DNA from 4 places in the Bacillus sp. GW823-FHT06B01 genome. Region 3 is predicted to be linked to each of the others. Evidence: riboswitches for the same ligand, from Rfam matches in the RefSeq annotation. Region 3 holds a riboswitch; each other region holds the start of a gene.

Region 1 (3,215 bases), on a different contig from region 3:
AACAGGACTATAGAAATCAAGCGCTGGGTCTAAGTCTTTCACCATAATCGTATTTAACTCTTTTCCTTGGCGCTTCGCTTCAATTCCATCCCATCCGTAATATATCCATTCAAAGTCTGCATCACGACCGATTGATTTAAAGAAATCTGTTTGTCCTAAGATGATTTTTTCAACTTTATTAAAATCAGCTTGATGCTTCTCCATGATTGTCTTCAACGTCGCTTCTTCTGCTGGTCCTCCCCAGCCGCCGTAACGTTTACCTTCAAAATCTTTTGGTGACGTCATATTATCTTTTTTAAGTGATGCAAAAGCTGAAGTATTATGTTGGATGATTGCTCCTACAGATACAACAGGAATACCTTCCACACGAGCCAACGTTACATTTTCTTGTGCGCTTATTGCAAAGTCAGCTTTTCCGGAAGCTATCATTTGCTCCGCTGTCACATTATCACCTGGCTGAATAATCTCTACATCTAATCCTTGCTTTTTATAATAATCTTTCGTTTGCGCTACATATAGGCCAGTATGATTCGTATTCGGAAACCAATCTAATACTACTTTTACTTTTTGATCTTTACTTGCACTTTCTTCTTTCTTCGCCGGATTACATCCAGCTACACCTACTGCTAATAAGGCAGCCAACATAACTTTTAAACCTTTTTTCATTTTCTGCCGTCCTTTCTATATATCCATGGTGCTGTTATTCTTGCCATAAACTCCACGATAAAATACAGACATAATGTCACCATAACAATAATTGCTGCCACACCAAATACTCGGGCTGTTAAAAAGGATTTTGTAGCCCTTGTAAGCATAACTCCTAATCCTTCACTTGCACCGAGCCATTCCCCAATAATTGCTCCCATTACGCTATATGTAACTGCAATTTTTAAACCTGAGAAAAAGTATGGCAACACTGCTGGAAACTTTACTTTCTGGTAAACTTGCCATTTCGTTGCCTTCATCGTTTGCAACAACTTCAACATATTTTTATCTACCGTTTGAAAACCTTCTAAAATGCTAAGCGCAATCGGGAAGAAACAAACGAGTATTACTACCATTACTTTCGGTAGCATTCCATATCCAAACCAAATAATAAATAACGGTGCAAGTACAACGATTGGAATCGTTTGCGAAATAACAAGCAACGGATTTATTAAAATACGAAATAAAGGGATAACATCCATAATAATTGCAATACTTGTCCCAATTAAAATCGCAAAAAATAGTCCAATTAGAACCTCTTGTAACGTTTGCATCGTATTCGGTAATAGTAAATCTTTCATTCCAATTAATTCTTGAACAATGGCAGAAGGCTTCGGTAAAATCCACGGTTCAATTTTAAATAATGAAACAGATCCTTCCCATATCGCTATGAGAAGGATAAGCCAAATTGTTGTAATTGTTTTAGATTGCTTCTGGTTTTGCATATTCATCACGGTACTTCCAAACCTTTTCATCTATCGTTACACCAGTACTTGGACGATAATGGATTTTAATAGAAGTAATCACTTCTTCTGCTCCAGCATCCACACAAGCTTGTTGCGCACGTTTAATGATATCAAGAAGTACATCTAATTCTCCTTCCAGCGTTGTTTCCATTGCCCCTACTTCATAACGAACTCCCGATTGTTGTACAACTTCAATTGCTTTATCAACAACAGAATACACATCTTTGTTCTTCGCTTGTGGTACTACTGAAAATGAAATTGTAACTTGTTGTGACATAGTAAAATCCCCCTTATAAAATGAAATATTAAAACAAGAAAAGGCTTTCCTACTGCGTAGGAAAGCCTTGTATGCAAGTTATTATAGAATAACATATGCTACATCACTTTAAGTAACTCCCTACGCTGGCATTATCCAGATCAGGTTGAGGGTCGATGTTTGTTTACATCCTCTCAGCCAATTGGCTCCCCGGTCCTTAATTCGTTTTCATTGTAGCATGATTTATTTTATTGAACAAACAAAAGCACGTATAATCATTTCATTTAACTTTTGAATTCCCCTATTAACTCTTGTAACTCCTGTGAAAGCCAGCTTAAAGAACTAGCTAATTCAGCAATATCTTGTACAGACATTTCCTGCTCTTTCATACTTTCTTCAATATTATTACTACTATTTGCATACGTATTTGCAATAAGTGATAGTTCATTTACAACACGAACAATATTTTGGCTATTTTGCAATATATCACTTGAATTGCTAGAAACAACTCTAACTTGATTTGTAACAGATTGTGCTGATTTTGAAATTTTTTCAAAGAAAGCACCACTACTTTCAACAAGTTTTATTCCAGATTCTACTTCTTTTGAAGCTTTTTGCATTGAAACAACAGCTTCTTCCGTTTCAACTTGTGTTTCCCCTATTAATTTCGCTATATCTTTTGCTGATGCTTCCGTCTGCTCTGCTAATTTACGCACTTCATCAGCAACAACAGCAAATCCCTTTCCGGTTGCCTCAGCACGTGAAGCTTCAATAGAAGCATTTAAAGCTAGGGAATTAGTTTGATTTGAAATACCTGTAATTACATTTACAATATCACTAATTTCTTTTGATCTTGTTTCCAAAGAATGGATGATAGAAGATAAATCTTGTACTGCATTTTGTATTATGTTCATTTGATTAATCGCCTGCTCAATAACACCATTTCCTTTTACTGAATGATACTTTGTACCTTCAGACTCTTTCGCTATTTGTTCTGCAGCATTCGTTATCTCTTCCATCTTATCTTCCATTTCATATACAGCGCCTAAATACTGTGGTGCTGCAGTTTCTTGTAACCGAGCTCCAGCTCTTAACTCAACCATAGAACTTACGATTTCTTTAACTGCCATGCTATTCTCTTTCGTACTCACTGACAATTCTTGTGAAGATGAGGAAACCTGTTCTGCTGTCTGCTTCACTTTATCTATAATTCCTTTAAACTTCTCGATGGTATTATTAAAATACGCATTAATAATACCAATATCATCTGGTCTTTCCTCTAATTTAATACTTAAATCACCTTCACCGACTTTGCGCAATCCTTCACGTAAATCTCGCAATGGAGCAAGTGCGTTACGCACAATTAAGAATTGAATAAAAGTTGCAATTAAAACAGAAATACAAATAAACATTAAACCTTGTATAATGAACTTTTCTTTTGTACTAGGAACAATAGAAGCATCTACATCAGCTGCAACAAGTGCCACAATATTACCTTCTCCATCTTT
Region 2 (3,215 bases), on a different contig from region 3:
AATGACCATCGTTTACTCGTTATTTTAATCGGTTTTTCATTTGGAGCATTTTTGGAAGGGGCAGCAGGATTTGGTGCACCAGTAGCGATTACCGCAGCGCTTCTTGCAGGTCTTGGGTTAAATCCTTTATATGCAGCGGGTCTTTGTTTAATCGCAAATACGGCACCCGTAGCGTTCGGAGCGATGGGAATTCCGATTACAGTTGCTGGACAAGTAACAGGTATTGATCCGCATAAAATTGGACAAATGGCTGGGCATCAATTACCGTTCTTATCATTATTTGTTCCGTTCTTTATCGTATTTTTAATGGATGGATTTAAAGGGGTAAGACAAACATGGCCTGCTCTATTTGTAGCAGGTAGCTCATTTGCAATTACGCAGTTCATTACAGCGACATTCTTAGGACCAGAACTTCCGGATATTACGTCAGCACTAGTAAGTTTAGTGAGTTTATCGCTATTCTTAAAAGTTTGGCAGCCGAAAGAAATTTATCAGTCTAAACAAGCAAATAGTGAAGTAGCTGCGACAACGACGGCAACATCTATGCCAAAACTAACGGTAGGAAAAGTAGTAAAAGCATGGTCTCCATTCATTATTTTAACTGTGATGGTAGTCATTTGGAGCCAAAGTTTCTTTAAAGCGTTATTTGCTCCAGGCGGTGCTTTGGAAAGCCTTGTGTTTAAGTTTGAAGTTCCAGGCTTACACAATTTAGTAATGAAAGCAGAGCCAATTGTAAATAAACCGACGCCTTATGAAGCAATCTTGAAATTAGATATTTTATCAGCGACGGGAACAGCAATTTTAATTGCTTGTATCATTTCTATCTTTATTTTGAAAATGAGTGCAAAAGATGCAGTAGTAACATTTAAAGAAACGTTAAATGAGCTTAAGATGCCAATTCTATCTATCGGATTCGTATTAGGATTTGCGTTTATCGCAAACTATTCTGGTCTATCTTCTACATTAGCATTAGCACTTGCAGGAACTGGCGGACTATTCCCGTTCTTCTCACCATTCCTAGGCTGGATCGGTGTATTTTTAACAGGATCCGATACGTCAGCGAATGCACTGTTCTCGAATTTACAAGCGATTACAGCGCAGCAAGTCGGTGTATCTGAAGTACTTCTCGTTGCAGCAAATACAACGGGCGGTGTAACAGGAAAAATGATTTCTCCGCAATCGATTGCAATTGCTTGTGCGGCAGTTGGACTTGCTGGAAAAGAATCAGATTTATTCCGCTTTACAGTGAAGCATAGTTTATTCTTCGTAATTATTGTTGGTATTATGACGTATGTACAGGCATATTATTTAACGTGGATGATTCCATAAACAACAAAAGAAATAAAGTTTGCATTTTTCAGATTATAGTGTATGATGGGAAAGTATTGAAAATTAAATCAGTGATAAACTAGGGGTGCCTAACGTATGCGTAGGCTGAGAGAGAAGCGTGTGAACTTCTTAACCCTTTGGACCTGATCTGGCTCGTACCAGCGTAGGGAAGTTAACGGCTTTACATAATGATGTCTTTATGAGCCAGGTCCTTATTTTTTTATGGACCTGGCTCTTTTTATTTTGGCATACGCTGGCCATATCTCGTCCTTGTCACGTACAGGGGGGCAACAAAGGTTATGAAACAGCCTGTTTCAGCTGAGCAAATTGAATTGAAATCGAGTTTACCAGGAAGTAAGAAAGTGTATGTGGATGGACCATGCGCGGGTATGAAAGTGCCGATGCGTGAGATTGAACAAAGCGAAACGAACGGTATTCCGAATCCGCCAATTCGTGTATATGATACGAGCGGTCCTTATACTGATCCTGCGTATAAGGTGGAACTGGAAAAGGGATTGCAGGCGCCGCGCCACTCTTGGATCCTGGAGCGCGGAGATGTAGAAGCATACGAAGGGCGCGAAGTGAAACCAGAGGATGACGGTGTGAAAGTGGCTTTGAAACATACGCCTGTTTTCCCGCAAATGGATCGTCAGCCGCTTAGAGCAAAGCAAGGGGCAAACGTTACGCAAATGCATTATGCGCGTAATGGCATCATTACGTCTGAGATGGAATATGTTGCGATTCGTGAAGGAGTAGAGCCTGAGTTTGTTCGTAAGGAAATCGCGGAAGGTCGTGCCATTTTACCGGCGAATATTAACCATCCGGAAGCAGAACCGATGATTATCGGCCGTAACTTTCACGTGAAGGTCAATGCAAATATCGGAAACTCTGCTGTATCTTCTTCAATTGCAGAAGAAGTAGAGAAGATGACGTGGGCAACGCGCTGGGGTGCGGATACGATTATGGATTTATCTACAGGTAAAAATATTCATACGACGCGTGAGTGGATTATTCGTAACGCGCCTGTACCAGTTGGGACTGTACCGATCTATCAAGCGCTGGAAAAAGTAAACGGAATTGCAGAAGATTTAACGTGGGAAGTGTATCGTGATACGTTAATTGAGCAAGCTGAGCAAGGTGTTGATTACTTTACGATTCACGCGGGCGTATTACTTCGTTACATTCCGATTACTGCAAAGCGTACAACAGGTATCGTTTCACGTGGTGGTTCAATTATGGCACAGTGGTGTTTATTCCATCATAAAGAAAACTTCTTATACACTCATTTTGAAGAGATATGTGAAATTATGAAGCAGTACGACGTTTCGTTCTCTCTTGGAGATGGATTACGTCCAGGTTCGATTGCAGATGCAAATGACGAAGCACAGTTTTCTGAGCTTGAAACACTTGGTGAATTAACGAAGATTGCTTGGAAACATGATGTGCAAGTGATGATTGAAGGACCTGGGCATGTACCGATGCATTTAATTAAAGAGAATATGGAGAAAGAGCTTGATATTTGTCAGGGTGCGCCGTTCTATACACTTGGGCCGTTAACGACAGATATTGCACCAGGTTATGACCATATTACATCGGCAATTGGAGCGGCGATGATTGGCTGGTTCGGAACGGCGATGCTTTGTTATGTAACGCCGAAAGAACATTTAGGTTTGCCGAATAAAGATGATGTTCGCACGGGGGTTATTACGTACAAAATTGCTGCACATGCAGCTGATCTTGCGAAAGGGCACAAAACGGCTCATCAGCGTGATGATGCACTTTCAAAAGCTCGCTTTGAATTCCGTTGGCGCGATCAATTTAATTTATCTTTAGACCCTGAACGTGCGATGGAATATCACGATGAAACATTGCCAGCAGAAGGCGCG
Region 3 (3,215 bases):
GTTAAAGTAGTTATCGGTTGCTGCTCTACTACTAAAATTCGATTAGAAAGAAACAACGCTTCTTCCACATCATGAGTGATAAATAAAATTGTTTTTTCCCACTCTTTCCATTGTTCAAACAGCCATTCTTGCAAAGATGCCTTCGTTAAAGCGTCCAACGCGCTAAACGGTTCATCTAACAACAATATCTCCCCGCCTGTTAATAAAGTTCGAATAAAAGATACGCGTTGTCTCATACCACCAGATAAATCTTTCGGATATTTTGTCTCATACCCTTGTAAGCCAAATTTATGTAACAGTTCCTTTGCCTTTATTTGTGCTTCTTTCTTCTGTACACCTTGGCACTCTAGCGGTAGGGCAGCATTCTCAATAATCGTTCTCCATGGCAGGAGCATATCTTTTTGGGGCATATACCCTACAGGATGGCTCTTTATTTCTGTCAGCTCTATCTGTCCCGTACTTGCTTCTTCTAAACCTGTAATAAGGCGAAATAGAGTACTTTTGCCGCATCCACTCGGTCCAATAATACTTACAAACTCTTTATCTTGTATAGAAGCATTTAATTCATTGATGATTGGTTTCTCATCATAATGAAAAGAAACATTATGAAACTGTAGTATGTTCTTGCTCCTCAAATCCCCACATCTCCTTACGATAGGACATATCCCAGAATAAATATTCAAATCGACTGGAATATAGGAATATCTCCTCTAATCGATCTAGCTCTTTGTCAGACTTTCCAACTGCCATTTCATTTAATAAATCTATTAACCAAATACAAAGGCTACCGTATTCTTCTGAACTATATCCTTGAATCCACTCACCAAAGAACTCATGATCTCTTGCTCCAGGAATATCGTTTAAACGCTTTCCAATTTCCCAGTAACTCCACATACATGGAAGAAGTGCTGCTATTAATTCCGCAAGTGTGCCATTTTGAGATACAGACATCATGTAATTTGTATAGGCTAAATTTTTAGCAGATGGTTTTGCAGATTCTATCTCCTCTATAGAAATACCAAGTCTTTTTGCATATTGTTTATGGATCGTCATTTCTCCATTTAATATGCCATCAATTTGTTCAGCAAATTTCCCCATTACTTGTGGATTCGTTGCTTTTACAACACCAATCGCATATAGCTTTGCATAATCTAACAAATATAAATAATCTTGAATAATATAATACTGAAACTTATCTTTTTCTAATGTGCCATCTCCCATACCTACTACAAACGGATGATTATGGCTCATCTCCCAAACTGGTTGTACAGTTTCTAATAATCTATCGCAAAATTTCATTTCGCTATCCCCTTTCAATTTATATATCTAAATAAAAAACCACTTCTAAATAAGAAGTGGTTACAGCAAATAAAATTATAATTTATTCGTTGTTCCACTTCCCTTCGCTAGTATTACCTAGATCAGGTCTGTAAGGGTTAAGGATTATTCCTCTCTCAGCACAACAAGCACCCCTAGTGGTTTCAATATGAAATTTTCAAACAAAAAAGCCCCGTTTCTATACGCAAAGAAACGGGGACTCATTATTAGTGTCCGAATTGCTTCCCTACGCTAGCATAATCTAGATCAGGTAATGAAAAGGATCAAAGGCTTACGGCCTACTCTCAGCTGGCAACACCAGCTCTCCTAGCAAACTATGAAATTAACACTGTCAGTATAACATCGTAATAAGACACCATCAACTGTTTTAATTTTCCCAATTGTCAACGAAATAACAAAACTATATAATACTTATATTCTATGTTAGAAATTATTATCCTAATTAATTGGATAAAAAGGAATCATTATCCTTAAAAAATTTATTTTTATATTGAGTTCATATTACATTTATGTGAATACACCCACTATATTATATCTTTATACTATAATAAAATTACAACTATACAACTAGAGGAGGTCTCTATTATATGAATATGAAAGCTACTGCTTTAACAGCAACTACTGTCGCAATTGCCTCTTTACTTCCTTCTATGGGAGAAACAAATGTACAAACAGCCAACGCTGAACAATTATCTAATGTGAAAACTGGATATGTCAAAGTCGATCAAGTAGCCTTACATACAAAAGATAACGCAAATAGCTCTTCAATTGATACAATTCGCTTTAATACGAAAGTGAACATACTTGAAACAACTAATGGCTGGTATAAAGTATCTGTTAATAATAAAGTAGGTTACGTACAAAAAGATGCTATTCTACTAAAAAACAAACTTCAATCTAATAATCAATACATCGTTAATGCCAATGCATTAAACGTTCGTTCTGAACCTAATTTAGAATCTTCAATTTTAGATGTATTACCAAATGGGAAATTCGTTACCATTCAAGAAGAACAAGGCGAGTGGTATAAAATTTTACATAATGGCAAAACAGGTTACGTACAAAAAGCATTCGTGTCTAATGGTTCACAGCCGTTAGTAAAAGGCATCACAGTTCAAAATAATACGAAATACACAGTTGCAACACCTAAACTTAATGTACGTGGCAACGCTAGTACAAGTAGTGCACTACTTGGTTCATTACAAAATGGTACACAAATACAAGTAGTGGAAACTGTAGGAACTTGGTATAAAATTCGTTTTGGCACAGGATACGGATACGTAGCAAAACATTATGTGATGCAAAATCAATCACAAGCTCAAACGGCTCAAACTACTTCCATTCCAGCAGTTTTCAAATTCCCTACTCAAGGAAGAATTAGCTCAACCTTTGATATACGCTGGGAACAAATGCATTATGGTATAGATATTGCAGCTCAAGGTAATGTCTCAATCCAGGCGGCAGCTGCAGGTAAAGTTGTGAAATCATATTATTCAGCTAGCTATGGCAATGTTGTGTTCATCGCCCATCAAATAAACGGGAAATTATATACGACAGTCTATGCACACATGAAAGATCGCACTGTACAAGCTGGTGATCAAGTACAAGCTGGACAATTAGTAGGTCATATGGGAAACACAGGTCATTCATACGGGCAACATCTTCATTTTGAATTACACAATGGAGAATGGAATTTTGAAAAAACAAATGCAGTAAACCCACTGCCATATTTAGTTAGGTAAATTGTATGCAACGCAATATCAATATACCTCTCTTAATTGAATACTTCGCCTTTTTAGGTTTAATCTGTTGTTTAATCATTTACAATACAAACACTGTATTTTTATCTATTATCATTACTTTTGTTGCTTTAGAAA
Region 4 (3,215 bases), on a different contig from region 3:
CTGGTACAACAGGTATTGGTAAATATGTTTTAAATCATAGCTTTATGATTCCAGGCTTAATCGCAACATTCACTTCTATCGGAATTGGAATGCTCTTAATTTCAATTATGTTTTAAAGAAAAAGCACAAACCCAAAGTTTTAAAGGGTTTGTGCTTTTTTAATCAAACGTTTGTTTAAATATTTTTAACTGTCCATTATGTTTTTTACTATTTTTGTGAAGTTCCGTTTTCCTACAAACCCCTATTTACTTCCTCAACTAGCTTCTTCGTACTTTCATACGCAGATTCCGCTAAACTAATCGCGGAAATAATAGAAACACCGTCTGCACCTGCTTCTATAACTGATGCTGTATTTTCAATTGTAATGCCACCAATCCCGACAATCGGTATTGTAATTCCTTGCTCTCTAAAATGAGCTAAGCCTTTCGTTCCTTGCACAGCTTTCGTATCTTTTTTCGTACTCGTTGGGAAAATAGGGCCAACACCTAAATAATCAGCTCCGTTTTCAATTGCCCAGCGTGCTTCTTCAATTGTATGTGTAGATACACCAACAATTTTATCCCCCATTTTTTCACGAACAGAAGTAATCCCTTCATCATCTTGTCCAACATGCACGCCATCAGCATCTAACTCGAGAGCTAGTTCCACATCATCATTTACGATGAACGGTACACCGTACTCTTTACAGACTGCTTGTAGTTCTTTTGCGAAACAAATGCGTTCCTCTCCTGTTAAAGCGCCTTCTCCCTTTTCACGAAATTGAAAAATTGTTATACCGCCTTCGAGTGCATCTCTCAATACTTGTAGCGGCTCTTTCGCACAATTGTTACTTCCCATTATAAAATATACTGATAACAACCTGGACATGTCAGCCTTTGTAATACGCGACATCTAGTTCCCCTCCTTACTATATAATCTCAATCTTCCCGTACTTCTCGATATCACCTGAAGTAGTATTCGCTAACTGATTTAAAAATTCAATTTGGAAACTACCAGGTCCCTTTTCCACTGTCTTAGCAGCTGCCAGTTCCGCAGCTACACCATAAAACGTTAATGCCGCTACTGCTGCCTTTACATAATCCTTTTCTACTGCTACAAATGCTCCTATTACAGAAGTTAGTAAACAACCAGTTCCCGTAACCTTCGTTAAAATAGAGTGACCATTTCGAATAAGAATCGTTCGCTCTCCATCTGTAACAACATCTTCTTTTCCAGTAATCACCGCTACTGTATTTAATTCATCCGCTGCCTGCCTTGCAATACTTACAACATTGCCATTTCCAACACCGGCGTCTACCCCTTTAATTTCCCAGCTCTCATTAATAACGTTCGCTATTTCAGCTGCGTTCCCGCGAATAATCGCTAACTCGATTTCAGTCGGAATATACCTCGCAACTTCTGTTCGATACGATGTTGCTCCTGCACCAACTGGATCAAACAGTACTGGTACATTGTTCACATTTGCTGATTTACCCGCAAGTAACATCGCTTCTACTTCTTCAGGACGGAGTGTCCCCATATTTAATACTAATGCTCCAGCAATGCTAGCCATTTCTGCTACTTCTTCTTTTGCATACGCCATTACAGGCGATGCCCCTAACGCTAACAAACCGTTAGCTGTAAAGTTTGTTACAACAACATTTGTAATATTATGAACGAGCGGATTAGATTCTCTCACCAAATCCACTACTTTACTAATTTCTTTCATATTCATCCTTCTCATCCCCTAACTATAGTGATGGGAGATACACAAAAAGGCACTTTGCGCGTACGCAAAGTGCCTGAACATGTGCTTTTACACTCTCCCTACGCTGGCATTATCCAACAGGTTCAAATGGTCAATGACGGATTAGTCATACTCTCAGTTTGCATCCACAAACTCCCATGTGCTTATTATTCTTCTACTTCAAAGTCTACTCTTATTCTAGTAAAATAACAAGTTCTTTACTTTTCTATTTCATATAGAAGCAACTGATAAAACAATACGCATAATAAAGTGAAACTTTAATCAGTGGGGGGGTTGTTCATCCCCCACTGATTATTAGTTGAACCAATCGGGCTTTTATGGGCAGTTGATCCCCTACCTAACTTCTTTGCTTCCGCTGAATTTTGAGGCAGGGGTCTTACTGCCCGTTAATGCGGGATAAATAAGTATCTATTTTTCATAGTCTCATCATCGTGTAGATTATGTTCTATCACCATCATTTGATTTCAAACAATTTTTGTTCATACCACTAAAAAACGTTCAAATCTGGAGCGAAACTGAATCTCAAGAAAATGTATGCTATAGTTAACGTATGGAAATTTGAAAGGATGTTTTTAATATGTCAAAAAGCGTTGTAATCGCTGAAAAACCTTCCGTTGCACGAGATATTGCGCGTGTACTTAAGTGCGATAAAAAAGGAAATGGCTACCTTGAAGGTAGTAAATATATTGTAACTTGGGCTTTAGGTCATCTCGTTACATTAGCAGATCCAGAAAGCTATGATGTGAAATATAAAAAGTGGAATTTAGAAGATTTACCGATGCTACCCGAGCGTTTAAAACTAACCGTTATTAAACAAACAGGGAAACAGTTTAACGCTGTAAAAAGCCAGCTTCTTAGAAAAGATGTAAATGAAATTATTGTAGCGACAGATGCTGGACGTGAAGGCGAATTAGTCGCACGTTGGATTATCGATAAAGTTAAAATACAGAAGCCTATTAAGCGTTTATGGATTTCATCTGTTACTGACAAAGCAATTAAAGATGGCTTCGCAAATTTAAAACCAGGTAAAGCATATGACAATTTATACGCTTCGGCTGTCGCACGTTCAGAAGCTGACTGGTACATCGGTCTTAACGCGACTCGAGCATTAACGACTCGCTTTAACGCCCAGCTGAATTGCGGCCGCGTGCAAACACCTACTGTCGCTATGATCGCTAATCGTGAAGATGAAATAAAGAACTTCAAAGCTCAAACTTACTACGGTATCGAAGCACAAACAACGAATCAGTTAAAACTAACTTGGCAAGATGCAAATGGTAATAGCCGCAGTTTTAATAAAGAAAAAATTGATGGTATCGTAAAAGGTTTAGATAAGCATAATGCTACCGTTGTGGAAATTGATAAAAAACAGAAGAAGTCATTCTCTCCTGGTCTTTACGATTTAACTGAATTGCAACGTGATGCAAATAAAAAGTTCGGTTACTCTGCTAAAGAAACATTAAACATT

The links. A riboswitch is a leader RNA that binds a small molecule or an ion and turns the genes downstream of it on or off. The one in region 3 is predicted to bind thiamine pyrophosphate.
Region 1: linked by a shared signal. The riboswitch ahead of AC1Q8N_RS25215 (MTH1187 family thiamine-binding protein) and the one ahead of tenA (thiaminase II) in region 3 are both predicted to bind thiamine pyrophosphate.
Region 2: linked by a shared signal. The riboswitch ahead of thiC (phosphomethylpyrimidine synthase ThiC) and the one ahead of tenA (thiaminase II) in region 3 are both predicted to bind thiamine pyrophosphate.
Region 4: linked by a shared signal. The riboswitch ahead of thiM (hydroxyethylthiazole kinase) and the one ahead of tenA (thiaminase II) in region 3 are both predicted to bind thiamine pyrophosphate.

Annotation. Positions count from the first base shown of each region.
Region 1 covers NZ_JBXAHR010000007.1:105,756-108,970, reverse strand. Annotated here, with positions in the region: gene AC1Q8N_RS25225 (ABC transporter substrate-binding protein) at 1-666, opposite strand, end outside; gene AC1Q8N_RS25220 (ABC transporter permease) at 663-1,436, opposite strand; gene AC1Q8N_RS25215 (MTH1187 family thiamine-binding protein) at 1,408-1,728, opposite strand; TPP riboswitch at 1,829-1,930, opposite strand; gene AC1Q8N_RS25210 (methyl-accepting chemotaxis protein) at 1,992-3,215, opposite strand, start outside.
Region 2 covers NZ_JBXAHR010000004.1:284,918-288,132, forward strand. Annotated here, with positions in the region: gene lldP (L-lactate permease) at 1-1,329, shown strand, start outside; TPP riboswitch at 1,401-1,516, shown strand; gene thiC (phosphomethylpyrimidine synthase ThiC) at 1,629-3,215, shown strand, end outside.
Region 3 covers NZ_JBXAHR010000003.1:3,793-7,007, reverse strand. Annotated here, with positions in the region: gene AC1Q8N_RS13090 (ABC transporter ATP-binding protein) at 1-635, opposite strand, end outside; gene tenA (thiaminase II) at 604-1,299, opposite strand; TPP riboswitch at 1,382-1,484, opposite strand; TPP riboswitch at 1,545-1,656, opposite strand; gene AC1Q8N_RS13080 (SH3 domain-containing protein) at 1,926-3,080, shown strand; gene AC1Q8N_RS13075 (hypothetical protein) at 3,086-3,215, shown strand, end outside.
Region 4 covers NZ_JBXAHR010000007.1:100,316-103,530, reverse strand. Annotated here, with positions in the region: gene AC1Q8N_RS25205 (anaerobic C4-dicarboxylate transporter family protein) at 1-116, shown strand, start outside; gene thiE (thiamine phosphate synthase) at 232-891, opposite strand; gene thiM (hydroxyethylthiazole kinase) at 908-1,723, opposite strand; TPP riboswitch at 1,787-1,896, opposite strand; gene topB (DNA topoisomerase III) at 2,325-3,215, shown strand, end outside.